DNA from 3 places in the Vreelandella lionensis genome. Region 2 is predicted to be linked to each of the others. Evidence: predicted binding sites of a transcription regulator. Region 2 holds the regulator's gene; each other region holds the start of a gene.
The links. The regulator FNR, encoded in region 2, switches genes on or off when oxygen is low (the NO sensors DNR and NnrR bind a similar motif). The targets are predictions, from matches to a motif close to TTGATNTANATCAA.
Positions count from the first base shown of each region.

Region 1: a site for FNR is predicted at 2,613-2,626, ahead of ccoM (cytochrome c oxidase subunit CcoM). Genes of this name have one in related genera too.
Region 3: a site for FNR is predicted at 1,652-1,665, ahead of ACIGG6_RS09105 (DUF2933 domain-containing protein). Genes of this name have one in related genera too.

Region 1 covers NZ_JBITWC010000028.1:54,301-58,479, forward strand. Annotated here, with positions in the region: gene ACIGG6_RS15905 (DUF3034 family protein) at 1-21, shown strand, start outside; gene ACIGG6_RS15910 (group I truncated hemoglobin) at 85-549, shown strand; gene ACIGG6_RS15915 (GGDEF domain-containing protein) at 533-1,582, opposite strand; gene ACIGG6_RS15920 (hypothetical protein) at 1,669-2,178, opposite strand; gene ccoM (cytochrome c oxidase subunit CcoM) at 2,378-2,503, opposite strand; gene ACIGG6_RS15930 (peptidylprolyl isomerase) at 2,662-3,180, opposite strand; gene ACIGG6_RS15935 (AmpG family muropeptide MFS transporter) at 3,313-4,179, shown strand, end outside.
Region 2 covers NZ_JBITWC010000016.1:24,319-28,497, forward strand. Annotated here, with positions in the region: gene hemN (oxygen-independent coproporphyrinogen III oxidase) at 1-1,142, shown strand, start outside; gene fnr (fumarate/nitrate reduction transcriptional regulator Fnr) at 1,200-1,952, shown strand; gene ttcA (tRNA 2-thiocytidine(32) synthetase TtcA) at 1,939-2,850, opposite strand; gene ACIGG6_RS11245 (3'-5' exonuclease family protein) at 2,926-3,576, opposite strand; gene ACIGG6_RS11250 (putative nucleotidyltransferase substrate binding domain-containing protein) at 3,582-4,179, opposite strand, start outside.
Region 3 covers NZ_JBITWC010000012.1:14,248-18,426, forward strand. Annotated here, with positions in the region: gene ACIGG6_RS09095 (APC family permease) at 1-707, opposite strand, end outside; gene ACIGG6_RS09100 (hypothetical protein) at 928-1,272, opposite strand; gene ACIGG6_RS09105 (DUF2933 domain-containing protein) at 1,313-1,519, opposite strand; gene radC (RadC family protein) at 1,995-2,537, opposite strand; gene ACIGG6_RS09120 (lambda exonuclease family protein) at 2,582-3,193, opposite strand; gene ACIGG6_RS09125 (ERF family protein) at 3,232-4,023, opposite strand; gene ACIGG6_RS09130 (hypothetical protein) at 4,087-4,179, opposite strand, start outside.

The DNA of each region.
Region 1 (4,179 bases), on a different contig from region 2:
TCATTACAGGCGGCGTTTTAAACCGCTCTTGCCACTTCACCGAGCTGCGTAAAAGACTACAAGGGCTATGTAAAAGGAACCGCCATGGGACTGTTAAACACGACGTTGAAAAGCACTTCGCGCAGCCTGCTAATGGCCAGTGCGTTCATCGGTACGCTGCTGCTAACCGGTTGTGCTCAGCATCACCAACACGCCACGCTGTATGAGCGTATCGGCGGCCAGCCCACCATTGAAGCCGTGGTCGAAAACCTGCTTTACCGCATTGCCGACGACGAAGAGATCGTCAGCTACTTTGCCAATAGCAATATTGACCTGTTTGCGGCATCACTGGCCTCTCAGCTGTGTGATGTAAGCGACGGCCCCTGCCAGTACGAAGGCCCACCCATGGACCGCGCCCACCAAACCATGGGCATTACCGATGCGCATTTTAATCGAGTAGTGGAGTACCTGGATGCGGCCATGGTAGAGGAAGGGGTGCCGCTGGCGGCCCGCAACGATATGCTAGGCCGCCTGGCACCGATGTACAAAGATGTTATGCGCTTGCAGTAACCTGCCAGCCATCACGCCCCGCTGTTTTCACCTGATAGAGCGCTTTGTCGGCCGCCTCATAGGCCATCGCAAACGAGTTTGCATCGGCCACAAAGTGCGTTCCCCCAATACTTAAGGTGACATCTTTGTTATCGGGATGGGCAGGGTGCGAGAACTGCGCCGCCTCAAGCTTTACTTGTAACGCCTCACAATACTGGGTCAGCGCTTGATCAGTGGGACACGGCAGCAACGCGGCAAACTCATCGCCCCCAAGGCGATATAGCGTGGCCTCGGCACCGAGCGCATCCCCTAGTAAATTCGCCAGCAGGCGCAGCAGGCGGTCCCCCTCAGGGTGGCCCAAGGCATCGTTATACTGCTTAAAGAAATCGATATCGACCAGAATCAGCCCCATGGAGCGGCCTGAGTAAGCGGCGACATCCTGATGGAGCGCACTGCGGTTACCGATACCGGTGAGTGGGTCGCGCATTGCGCGGGCCATCCAGGAGAACTTCTCGGCAGTTGCCCGTTCGGTGCGCCGCAATTGGCGCTCGTGCATCGCCCAAAAGAGCAAGCCTAAGACAAAAATCAGCAGACTGGAGTAGATCAATACCTGATTATGACGGCGCGTGCTGGAGGAGAAATCATTGATGGCCATACCACGGCGATCCAGCTGATCCATCTCAATACGAGTTAAGCACTCCACTGGAATAAACAGCGCATGGGCCGCATCGAAAGGATCGATCTGTTGGGCGTCAATGAGCTCAGCCAACTCATCTATCAACGCTAGGCTGGATGCAGTGCAGGCGTAATACTGGTGGTAGATATGCACATCAAACAGGCCATAGGCCAGGTCCAATGAAAGGCGCGCTTCGCTTAGCTCAACGGGCGACGAGGCTATCAGCAGCTTTTCCTGGGCGCGCTGCACGTAACCACGTGCACGAGTCGCCAACTGTTGGCCAGTTAAGCTGCCCGTCTGGCTGAAATAAGCCTGTATTTCTGGGTAAACCCAGCGCGCCTCGTACACAATCAGTACCATCAGCCCAACAAAGCTCATAAGGCTTAGTGTCAACCATGTGACGTAACGCCGCCCTCCACGCCGTAAGCGTGACGAGACCGGCGATTTATTAGGCGGCGTGGCACTCACCATTGCGCCTCAATACTGCGAATCATCCAGACCCAATCGTTGAAATCACGCAGGTTAGCCACATCGCGGCCCGAATATTCGCGCTCAACTAACCGAATAGGCCCCCGTGAGCGTAGCGTCAGCGGCTCGCCATCTTCAAACGTCACCAAGTACCAGGTTGGGTCATCCCAGCCCCCCAGGCTCACTTCGTAGTCATCCCAGGCCGTAAAGTGCAATGCTGGCGGTATCTCACCAAAGTGTTCGATTAAAAAATCACGAAACGCAACGCCGCGCATTTCAACGTCGCGGCCCTGATAAGGGTCGAACACTGTAAACGTGACATCCGATTGGTGGCGTAGCTCGCCGAGCGCAATCTTTTGCGTTGACTCACCATTAATCAGGCTTAATGCCTGAGCATTTGCCGAGACAGGTGCCCCCCCAACAGTGGTAAAGACGAGTACTAATCCTGCTTTTATTAGCGCCCCACAGCGCCAATGCATCGGCAAGCGTGAAAAGACAGCATTCATAGCAGTGAATTTCCTAATGTGGTTGAGTACTTTAGGCTTAAATCAGGCACTTTACCAAAGCATAACTGCCAATGCGCTTCAACGGTTATTAATACAACTTAAAAAAAAGACGCAAAAAAGCCGGCCCCTTGGGCCGGCAACAGGAAGCTTACACATTAACGTAAGCCCCCTCCCCTGACGACTGACACAGCCTGCTGAATTAAGGCTTCTTACGTTCATCCTTACGCAAATGGTCACGTACCACAAAGCCTACCCAACCGACCATAAAGGTGATCATTAGCGCGACAGTAACTAGGCCGAAAATTACCGCATCATCCCAGTACATGGTGCTCCCCTCCCGCCGTGATGTATGGGGCCATCGTACTGCGTTCAGAGAAGGGGAAACTGACCTGGGTCAAGCTTTTAAAATGGTGGCCGCAAGGGTAAACGGGAACTTGATACAGGTCAGTTTTTAACGCGCTTCACCCGATAAAAACGGCTTTTTTAGAGCACTTTACGGTCTTCTACTTTGCTGTGCTCGGTGCCCGGTGGCAGCGGATGGCCTTTAGCAAGCTCTGCACGGGTGGCATCGCGAACGTCTAGAATCTTCACCTGATAGCGCAGCGTATGGCCCGCCAAGGGGTGGTTGGTATCCACCGTGACGGTATCGCCGTCGATGTTCAGCACGGTGACGATCTGCGGGCCAGCCTCGCCTTCGGTTTGAAAACGGCTGCCTGGCTCAATTTCCGCACCGCCAAACGACGCGCGACTCACCTCTTGCACCAACTCTTCGTTACGCAGGCCGTAAGCATCAGCGGGAGCCAGCGTGACGCTTAGTTCATCACCTGCGGCTTTGCCGGTTAAATCTCGCTCCAAGCCCGGCAAAATATTATCGTGGCCGTGAAGATACTCCAGGGGTTTTTGACGTGCATTGGAGTCATCCAGCACGCGAGGGCTGCCATCGCTGAGCACATCGCTAAGCACGTAGTGCAGGGTCACTACCTGATGGGCGGTAATCGACATGGAAAACTCCTCTCCGGTAAGCTGTCGGCTTTGTCATGGAACTCAGTCCATCAACCTCAGGGCTAGTCTAACACCGACCGGTTTTTGAGCGGGCCTAGACACCGATGTTTTCTTTTTGGAGTACACCCCCACATGCCCACCCCGACTCCCCAGCGTAGTTGGCTGGCAGCGCTTGCTATCTACTGTCGAGCGCCAGTGATCACCATGCTGTTTTTAGGCTTTTCCGCTGGCCTGCCGTTCCTGCTAGTGTTCTCTACCCTCTCCGCATGGCTACGCAGTGACGGGGTCGAAGTGGCCGCTATCGGCTTCTTTGCCTGGATCGGGATGCTCTACTCCATCAAGTTCTTCTGGGCACCGGTGGTAGACCGGCTCGCGCTGCCGCTACTAACCCGCGCTTTTGGACAGCGCAGAGGCTGGATGCTGTTGGCCCAGGGCATGATTGCCGCCGGTCTCATTGGCCTCGCGGGATTAGACCCAATCGGCAACCTAGGCTGGGTCGCCGCCTTTGCGCTCTTGGTGGCATTTGGCTCCGCCACGCAGGATATTGCGATAGACGCCTACCGTATTGAATCCGCGGATGACGATGTCCAGGCGGCTATGGCCTCTACGTACATTATTGGTTATCGCGGCGGGCTACTGGCGGCAGGGGCCGGTGCGCTTTATGTGGCATCGGCGGTATCGTGGAACGCGGCTTACCTGACCATGGCCGCCCTGGTGGGCATTGGCGTGCTTACCGTGCTGATTCGCCCAGAACCCAAGCGCGCTTCATTAACTGTGCAATTAATTCACGAACCCAAAGTGCGCGCCTTTATTCGCGCCAGCCGTGGAAAGCCCAAAACGTTGCGCCGCTTGGGCGCTTGGGTGATTGGAGCGATTGTGTGCCCGTTTACCGACTTCTTCCGCCGCTATGGGGTGAAGGCGATGGGTATTTTGGTGTTTATTGCCGTGTTCCGTATCAGCGACCTGGCCATGGCATCAATGGCCAACCCGCTCTATATC
Region 2 (4,179 bases):
CCCTCGCCGAGCCCTACTTGTCTCGGCTGGATCGAGAAATGGTGCTGACCTCCCGGCATCTTGATACAAAGCGGCCAGTGCAGCAGCTGCATTGGGGCGGCGGCACGCCGACTTTCTTAACCCTGGCGCAGATGAGCGATTTAATAGACCGCCTGGATGCACGGTTTGGCTTATCGAGCGCACCGGACCGCGACTACGCTATTGAAATTGACCCACGCGAAGCGGATGTCTTTACCCTGCGCCACCTGCAGTCGCTGGGCTTTAATCGCTTAAGCCTGGGCGTTCAGGATCTCAACCCACAGGTGCAGGCAGCGATTAATCGCGTGCAGCCACGGGTGCTCACTGAAACCTTGATGGATGAGGCGCACCGGCTTGGTTTTCGCTCGCTCAACCTCGATTTAATTTATGGCCTGCCCTTTCAAACCGAGCAAAGCTTCGCTGATACCCTAAGCCAAGTGATTGAGCTGAGCCCGGCACGGCTGTCGGTCTTTAACTATGCCCATATGCCGACCCGCTTTGCGCCCCAGCGGCGTATTAATGAAGCCGACCTGCCCAGCGCGGATGAAAAACTGGCTATTTTGCGTACCACTATTGAGATGCTGACCCAAGCAGGCTATGTACATATTGGTATGGATCACTTTGCTCGCCCAGAGGACAGCTTGGCTCAGGCACAGCGCCACGGTACGCTGCAGCGCAACTTCCAGGGCTACTCAAGCCATTCCCAGTGCGACTTGATTGGTTTGGGGGTGTCGGCTATTTCTCGGGTAGACGACGTTTACGCACAAAACCCCACTCAGCTGTCCCACTATGAAGCTGCCTTAGATGAAGGTAGGCTAGCGACCGTAAAAGGGTTACGCTTAAATAAGGATGACCTAATGCGCAGAGAGGTGATTGAGCGCTTAATGTGCGATATGGCCATTGACCTTGAAGCAATAGGCAAGCGTTGGCAGATAAATGCCGCTGACTACTTTTCAACCGCTCTTGAACGGTTGAAAACCGCCGAGCAGGATGGCCTGCTAGTGCGCCAAGGCCTCTATTTACAAGCTACGCCCACCGGACGGCTGTTGATTCGGCACTTAGCCATGGCCTTCGATAATCACCTGCAACACCAGGGCAACCAACGCTACTCGAAGATTTTATAAGCGTATTGAGACACCTACCCCCTGCGCCTATGATGGCTAATAAAAAGGGAGCACCACATGTCATATCCTGCCAGCCAACGACGTTCACTGCTGCAAGAGGCGCGCTGCCAAACCTGTAGCCTAAGCTCGCTGTGCCTACCGCTTGCCCTAGAACTTGAGGATATGAGCCAGTTCGATGCGATTATCCGCCGCCGCTCGCCGTTGAAAAAAGGCGAGCCGCTGTTTCGCCAAGGAGATCCTTTCACCAGCGTTTACGCGGTGCGCTCTGGCAGCTTGAAGCAGGTGACTAGCGAAGGGAATGGCAACGACCAGCTCACCAATTTCTTTCTACCCAGCGAGCTGGTGGGTCTGGATGGGATTGACGAAGAGCACTACCCCGGCACCGTGATTGCCCTGGAAACCACCACGGTATGCGAAATTCCGTTTGACCGTTTGGACTCGCTCTCCGAGGAGCTGCCCGAACTGCGCGGCCAGCTTTACCGCAGCATGAGCAAGGAGCTACGAGACGACCGGCGGATGATGCGTTTACTGTCACGCAAAACTGCCGATCAGCGGCTGGCCAGCTTTTTGATTACACTTTCTGACCGTTTTCGGCGCCGGGGCTACTCCCCCTTTAGCTTCCGGCTTTCCATGTCACGGGCAGATATGGGCAACTATCTAGGCCTCGCGGTGGAGACGGTTAGCCGTATTCTTAGCCGCTTTCAGCAGCAAAACGTAGTGGCCGTCTCCGGGCGCGAGGTCAATATTTTGGATATGCAGCGCCTCATCACCCTGGCTGAAGAGGAAGCCCAGGCGGTTAACTCACGTTAAACGCCTGAATGCGCCCTTCCATCAATGCGGCCTGCTTCGCTTCCAGACCGGCAAAATCAAACAGCTCACGGTCGGCAAGCTGCGAAGGGGCAACATTGGTCACCGCTTTGAACATACTCTCCAACCGGCCGGGGTGTTTTTTATCCCACTCCGCCAGCATCTCTTTGACAACCTGGCGCTGCATATTGGGCTGAGAGCCGCACAGGTTGCAGGGAATGATCGGAAACTCCATCAGCCTCGAAAACTCCGCAATATCCGCCTCTTTGCAGTAGGCCAGCGGGCGAATCACAATGTTTTTACCATCATCCGAGAGCAGCTTCGGTGGCATGGCTTTTAAGGTGCCGCTAAAGAACATATTGAGAAACAGCGTCTCCAGGATATCTTCCCGGTGGTGGCCCAAAGCAATTTTGTTGGCCCCAATCTCATCGGCAAAGCCATACAATGAACCACGCCGCAGCCTTGAGCAAAGCGCGCAGGTGGTTTTACCTTCCGGGGTTTTCTCCTTCACCACCGAGTAGGTATCACGCTCCAGAATGTGATACTCCACGCCTTGCTTATCCAGGTACTGGGGCAGCACGTGTTCTGGGAAACCTGGCTGCTTCTGATCCATATTGACCGCTACCAGGGAAAAATTAACCGGTGCGTTGCGCTGTAGGTTGCGCAGAATCTCCAGCATCGTATAGCTATCTTTACCACCAGAGAGACACACCATGACTCGGTCACCTTCTTCGATCATGTTGTAATCGATGATGGCGTTCCCCACTTCGCGCCGCAGGCGTTTCTGCAACTTGTTGAATTCACGCTTCTGCTTGGCATCCTGCAGCTCATGCTGCTGGACAAGGGGCTCGTCAGACGCGCTGTCTGACGAAGTGGGGTCAAAGTAGTCAGGTTGTAACATGATCGTCGCACTGCCGATGGGTGAAGGAGCAGCGCATATTCTAACAACACTACGAAGCTCTACCCAATACAAACCCTAGGCAGTTAACGCTATCTCGCGCTGAAGACGCAGATACAGCAACGCGCTGGCGGTGGCTTCACTGACCACGCTGGGCCAGGTTAACGGGGGTAGTTTCCATCGGGTAAGCGCATCACCAAGGCGGCTGCTGGCTTCGATATGAGGATGCAGCCGCCGTAGCTGACGCCCGTGCAGCTTGGCAATATCCACCTGCGCGTTAGGCAGCCCGAATCCCAGCACGTTTCGAAACAGCCCATTAAGCGGCTCAATGGTGTTCTCTAATTGCCACCCGACTAGCGGCCGATTGCCAATAAACTCCGCCAGCTCACTCAGACACTCAGCATCGGGAGAACGGGGCGAGTGCGTGGTATGCAACTGATGATGGCGTCGCAGAGTAGCAGGCGCCAGCGCCGGTGATGCGGCTAAGGTGGCCACCCACGTACGGCTGGTGTGCACTTGGCGCGGGCTTAGCACCACCGCCGCCACACTCATTACAGCGGGCTGAACGGCGCTTACCTGGCACGCCATGGCCACGGCCTCTTCCCCCATATAAGGCTGAAACAGCCAGGCATAGGGCGAGTCCGCCCAGCGACGGCGGTCGCTCTCACGCTGAAGCAGAGTGCGCAGTGAACCGCTGAACAGGGTCATATGTCGATCTAACAAGCGCATTCCGCTCACGAATACTCCAAATGGTAACGATGGGAAAGACGCTGCTTAAAGTCTTTCACGATGTGTAGGGCTTCACGCAACAAGTCCCGTTCTAGCGAAGAGAGCTCCTGAACGACCACTCGATTGGTGCGTTTAGGGTTGGCGTTATCCAACTCCTGAAGCTGCTGACGAAGGCGTAGCTCGGTAAACAGCGCCAGCGCCTCGCCTAGATCATCGGCAAAGCGGCGGTCAAGCCGCCCATCGGCGGCCAAGGCATCTAAGCGGTCCAAGGTAGAGGTCGCATTAATGCGCCGCTCAAGGGCCATCGTACGCACACCGTGGACTATCGGAAAAATACCGCCTTTTTTGATATCAATACCGTGCTGGGGCTTTTTCAGCGAGCCAAATAGCGTCAGCGGCGTCGAGAAGCGCAGTGCCGCCCGGGCAAAGTAAGAGAGCAGCAGTTCATCGTGGGAGCAGCGTTCAAACAGCGCTTCACGCACCTGATCCAGTAGCGCCGGATTACCCGCCACGCCGTGGGAGTCCAATAGAATCGCTAGTTTCATCAGGCTATCGCCATCTCGGGCATTGATCCACTTAGTGATATTGTTTTTCCACTGGGAA
Region 3 (4,179 bases), on a different contig from region 2:
ATCGTGATAGCTTTGCCAAGATTCCGCTTAGGATCTTTAAGCTCCGAACCACTATTGGTAATCGTCGTGAAGCCTTTAAATGCCAGTATGCCGAGCGCCGTAGCACCTAAAAAGCCCGTTATCGTAGGCGTAGGTGCATCGTTGCCAGCACCCATTTCGATGGAGTCGGCAATAAACACGCCGACAATACCAAACACTATAATGCCACCTATTTTGATAAATCCGAGCACCGAGGCGACGGTCTCGATCAAGCGGTTGGCGGATAAATTGATCAAAAAGGCTATTAGCAGTAAACCAACCCCGAGTAGGGGCACAAATAGTGAACGATCCCCCAGGTCAAACAACTCAAGCGTGTAGGAACCAAACGTTCTCGCCAAAAAACTCTGTGCGATCACCATGGAAAAATACATCAGGAGGGCATGAAAGGCGGTGGGAAGCGTCGGGCCATACGCTTTCTGTAAATACATGCCAATCCCACCTGCTGATGGGAAGGTATTGGACATTTTAACGTAAGAATAAGCGCTGAAAGAGACAATGACGGCAGCGGCCAGAAAGGCTAGAGGAAATAGCCGACCAATCATTTCGGCCATTTGGCCGGTTAGCGCAAAAATACCGGCCCCAATCATCACGCCGGTGCCTAATGCAACGGCACCGACCAACGAAAGACTGTTTTCTTTATATTGTGGCGTTCTATCCTGCCCAACCATGAAAGCGACTCCTTGTATTCACGGCAACCACAGCAGCAATAACTGCCAAGGACTCCTGTGCGGTGTTTTTTGATGCTATATAAATTAAATATAGAACCTATGTGCAGCCACATGGCAAATGACTAACGGAAGGTCTGATTTTGCGAGGCCACAGGCAAGCAGCTCTTACCCTAAACTAGCTAGTCTTGCTCCTGGTTGTGTCATGTAGCCGTTATGACTATTAATGACAGCTCCAAGGTTCCTGTTTAGCGTTGTCTTTAACGTTCTGATCGACGAAACGGTAATACTCCTTCTTAAAGCGGTTCCACCGATCAGCGCTGACCTGTATGTCATGGAGCTTGAGAATTTTTTCAACGTCATCGATGCAGAGCCTCAGCGCATCGTAAGCAAGGCTGATATTTCGGTTTTTCTCGTTGTAGACCACCTTATCCATTCCATAGAGTCGGTCGATATCTGACAGCGCTTCTTCAATGCGTTTGGATTTACTAGGCTTGATTTTTAAATTCCGAGTCACCAGTGTGTTTTTGGAAACACCCAAGCGGTGCTCTTGTTGTGTCGTTTTCATGGTCTTTCTCCCAGGCGCGTACATGTATATATAGAGTGGTTCAGTCCTTGTCTATTTTGTCCTTATGACCGCCGTGGTGTTTATGCATGAAAATATGCATCAGTGGGCATGCTGCCAAAAAGAGGAAAGGTAAGAACTGAAATAGGTGGAGACGGTGCTCGGTTCCAATCAGGTATCCCGCCCAAATGACAAACCCAGCAAGTGGCACCCACAACATCAGCAAACGACTACTTGTACTGTTACTCATAATCACCTCAGTAACTCGCCCAAAGAGCCAACAGCAGTTAAGGCCGTTGGTTTGGGAAAAATCAAATAAATAACCCCAATAACATCATGGATGATTTGTCTGAACGCAACCTGAACAGCATCGGAGGGAAATATGATCCTGATCAAGCGCCTCGCAAAAAGTAGGCGATAATTACCCAAGCGGTATCCATAGCCTCATTCCCATCATCATTAGGTTTTCGGTGAGCGATACAAAGCTTAATGGGTATTACTGTTGCCGACACAGGCGCACTTGAGCTCACGTTTATCGAGGTATATCGCTTTAAAGACAGAACCTGTCACACGGTGCCAACTAATAGCGCCAGTGGCGCAGCCAGCCAGATAAGCGTATCGGCCAGCAATTAGTAGCTTCGGAAGTATCTAGGCAAAAAAATAAAATGAGCATTGGAGACAGGTACTGCCCCTGGGGCAGTACCTGTACCTTAGAGTATGAACGTTTACAGATACCCTTTTTCTGCGAATGACGTGCATCCATCACTCCCTACCACCACATGGTCAATCACCCGTATATCCATCAAGCCAAGCGCTTCCTTCAGTCGCTCGGTAATACGCCGATCCGCATCACTAGGCTCAGGGTCACCGCTGGGGTGGTTATGCACCAGAATGACAGCGGCGGCGTTGTAGGCGAGCGCTGCTTTTAGCACTTCCCGTGGGTACACGCTGGCAGAATCAATAGTGCCGCGAAACAGCTCTTCAAAGCGGATGACGCGGTGCTGGCTGTCGAGGAACAGCACGCTGAACACCTCATACTCATAGTCCTGAAGCAACAGCTGCAGATGCTCAAACGCTTGCGAAGGCTGAGTAATCTTGCGGCCTTTGGCGAGCTTGCGGCGTGCGAACCGCTTGGCCATGGTGATGATGTCGGTTTCTGTGACCGGCGAAGTGACTAAGTAGGTGCCCGCCACTTCACCGGCTTTGAGTTTGCTATGGGGCATGATGACCTCCAAAAAATAAAGATGCCGGGGTGGTGGCCCCGGCATCTATGTCGTTAATGGTTGAAAGGAATATCTGTGAAAGTGACCGTTCACGCAGCCATCACTTGGCTCATGCGCCGCTCCATTTCCTCATGAAAGGTATCAACCCGCTCGGCAATCGTGCGGATCAGCGCCTCGTCTCGGTAAGCGCGTTTCACAAACAGCGGCATTCCGGGCCAGTAGCTCACAAAGTCGATCCATTCCCGTTCACTGACCCAGAGCCCACCCTGGCATTGGGGCACGTGCTCGTCGGGGATTTCCCCGCTGAGCAGCACCTCAATTTGGAACTTAGGCAGCTTGGTTTTGATCTCCAGCAGGCCGTTTGTCCCAATCAAGCTATCCGGTGAGTAGCCCACGTCGTGGTTGAGGATCAGGCCCACTTCTTTGGGTTTCGGTGCGCCGGTCATATCGCGATACAGCGAGCGGGCGACGCTCTCTAGCTCCTGCCCTCGCTTGGTGTGGGCATTGCCTTGAAACGGCTCGGCCAGCTCACCGGTCATACGCTCACCGATCAACTGGTGCATGTAAGTGATGGCTCCGGTACCCAACCCACCAGGGCCTTTACCATTCACCAGCAATGCCTTGAGTTCCGACATAGTGACGCGCCCAAGACGCGCTGCCAGCCACTCCGGCGAGCCTTGTGGCATGGTGAGTATCTTCATAACGCCTCCTGTAGGCGGTGAGTGAGCAGGCTGCGCCGCTATTTCACGGCTCGCTTGGTGAGGGATGCACGGAGCTTGTCGAAATCTGCCTGGGGCACCTGAACCGCAGCGCCGTATTTGCCGCTGAACCACTCTTGGGTAGTGGCTGGGCATTGGCTGATCAAACGCTGAATCTGACCCGCCTGAAAGGCCGTGACCCTCTTCACGACTGCTCGTGTGCTGGTCTGGCCGTTATCGTCTTGCCCGCGTGTGGTGATATTGAGCAAGGCGCACAGTACGTAGCGCTTGCCGTAGCTGGTAGACGATCCAAGCGCCTGGACGGCGTTCTTGTTACCGCTCATATCCGCAGGCAATAGCATGTTGGTCTCTTCCCGGTGGCCGTCCTTGTGCATCAGCACGCCCGTCACTTGAATGCCGCGTTCCTGTGTCTGAATACGGAAGCTCACCGCGAAGCCGTGTTTTTGTAGGATGGGGCGAACGGTATCGACGATATCCTCCAGCGTGGCGTAGCAACCGTTGTTGGTTTGCCCACGCTCTTCAATGCTGGGCAGCTCGGTCTGCATCGCCGCCATGGCAGCGCTGTAGGCCATCATGGCCTGGCGGTCCATCACGCGCTCCTGCATTTGCAGCAGGCGCTCCATTTTGTCGATATCGACATCAGGATTAAGGGCAGCTCGCTCAATCACCTGAATAATGGCGGTGCTATCAGCTGTAGGATGCGCTTCTAGCGCCGCTGAGTTTGGGGAATGCTGAGCGTTAGCGTCTGCTTGAAGGGAAGGCACTGGGCCTTTTTGGGAAGACGCATTTACTACATGAGTACGCTGTGCCATAGGGCACCTCCTTTTACGTGAAGAGGGTAAATGCGGGCTGGTCAGCCCTGTTCATGGGGTGTGTCATTTAACGAGTGGAGGAACGTCAGGTAAGTGACGCGCAATGTCAGCGGGATCGATACGCTCCAGGCGTATCTCCGCGCGATAGAACTCGCC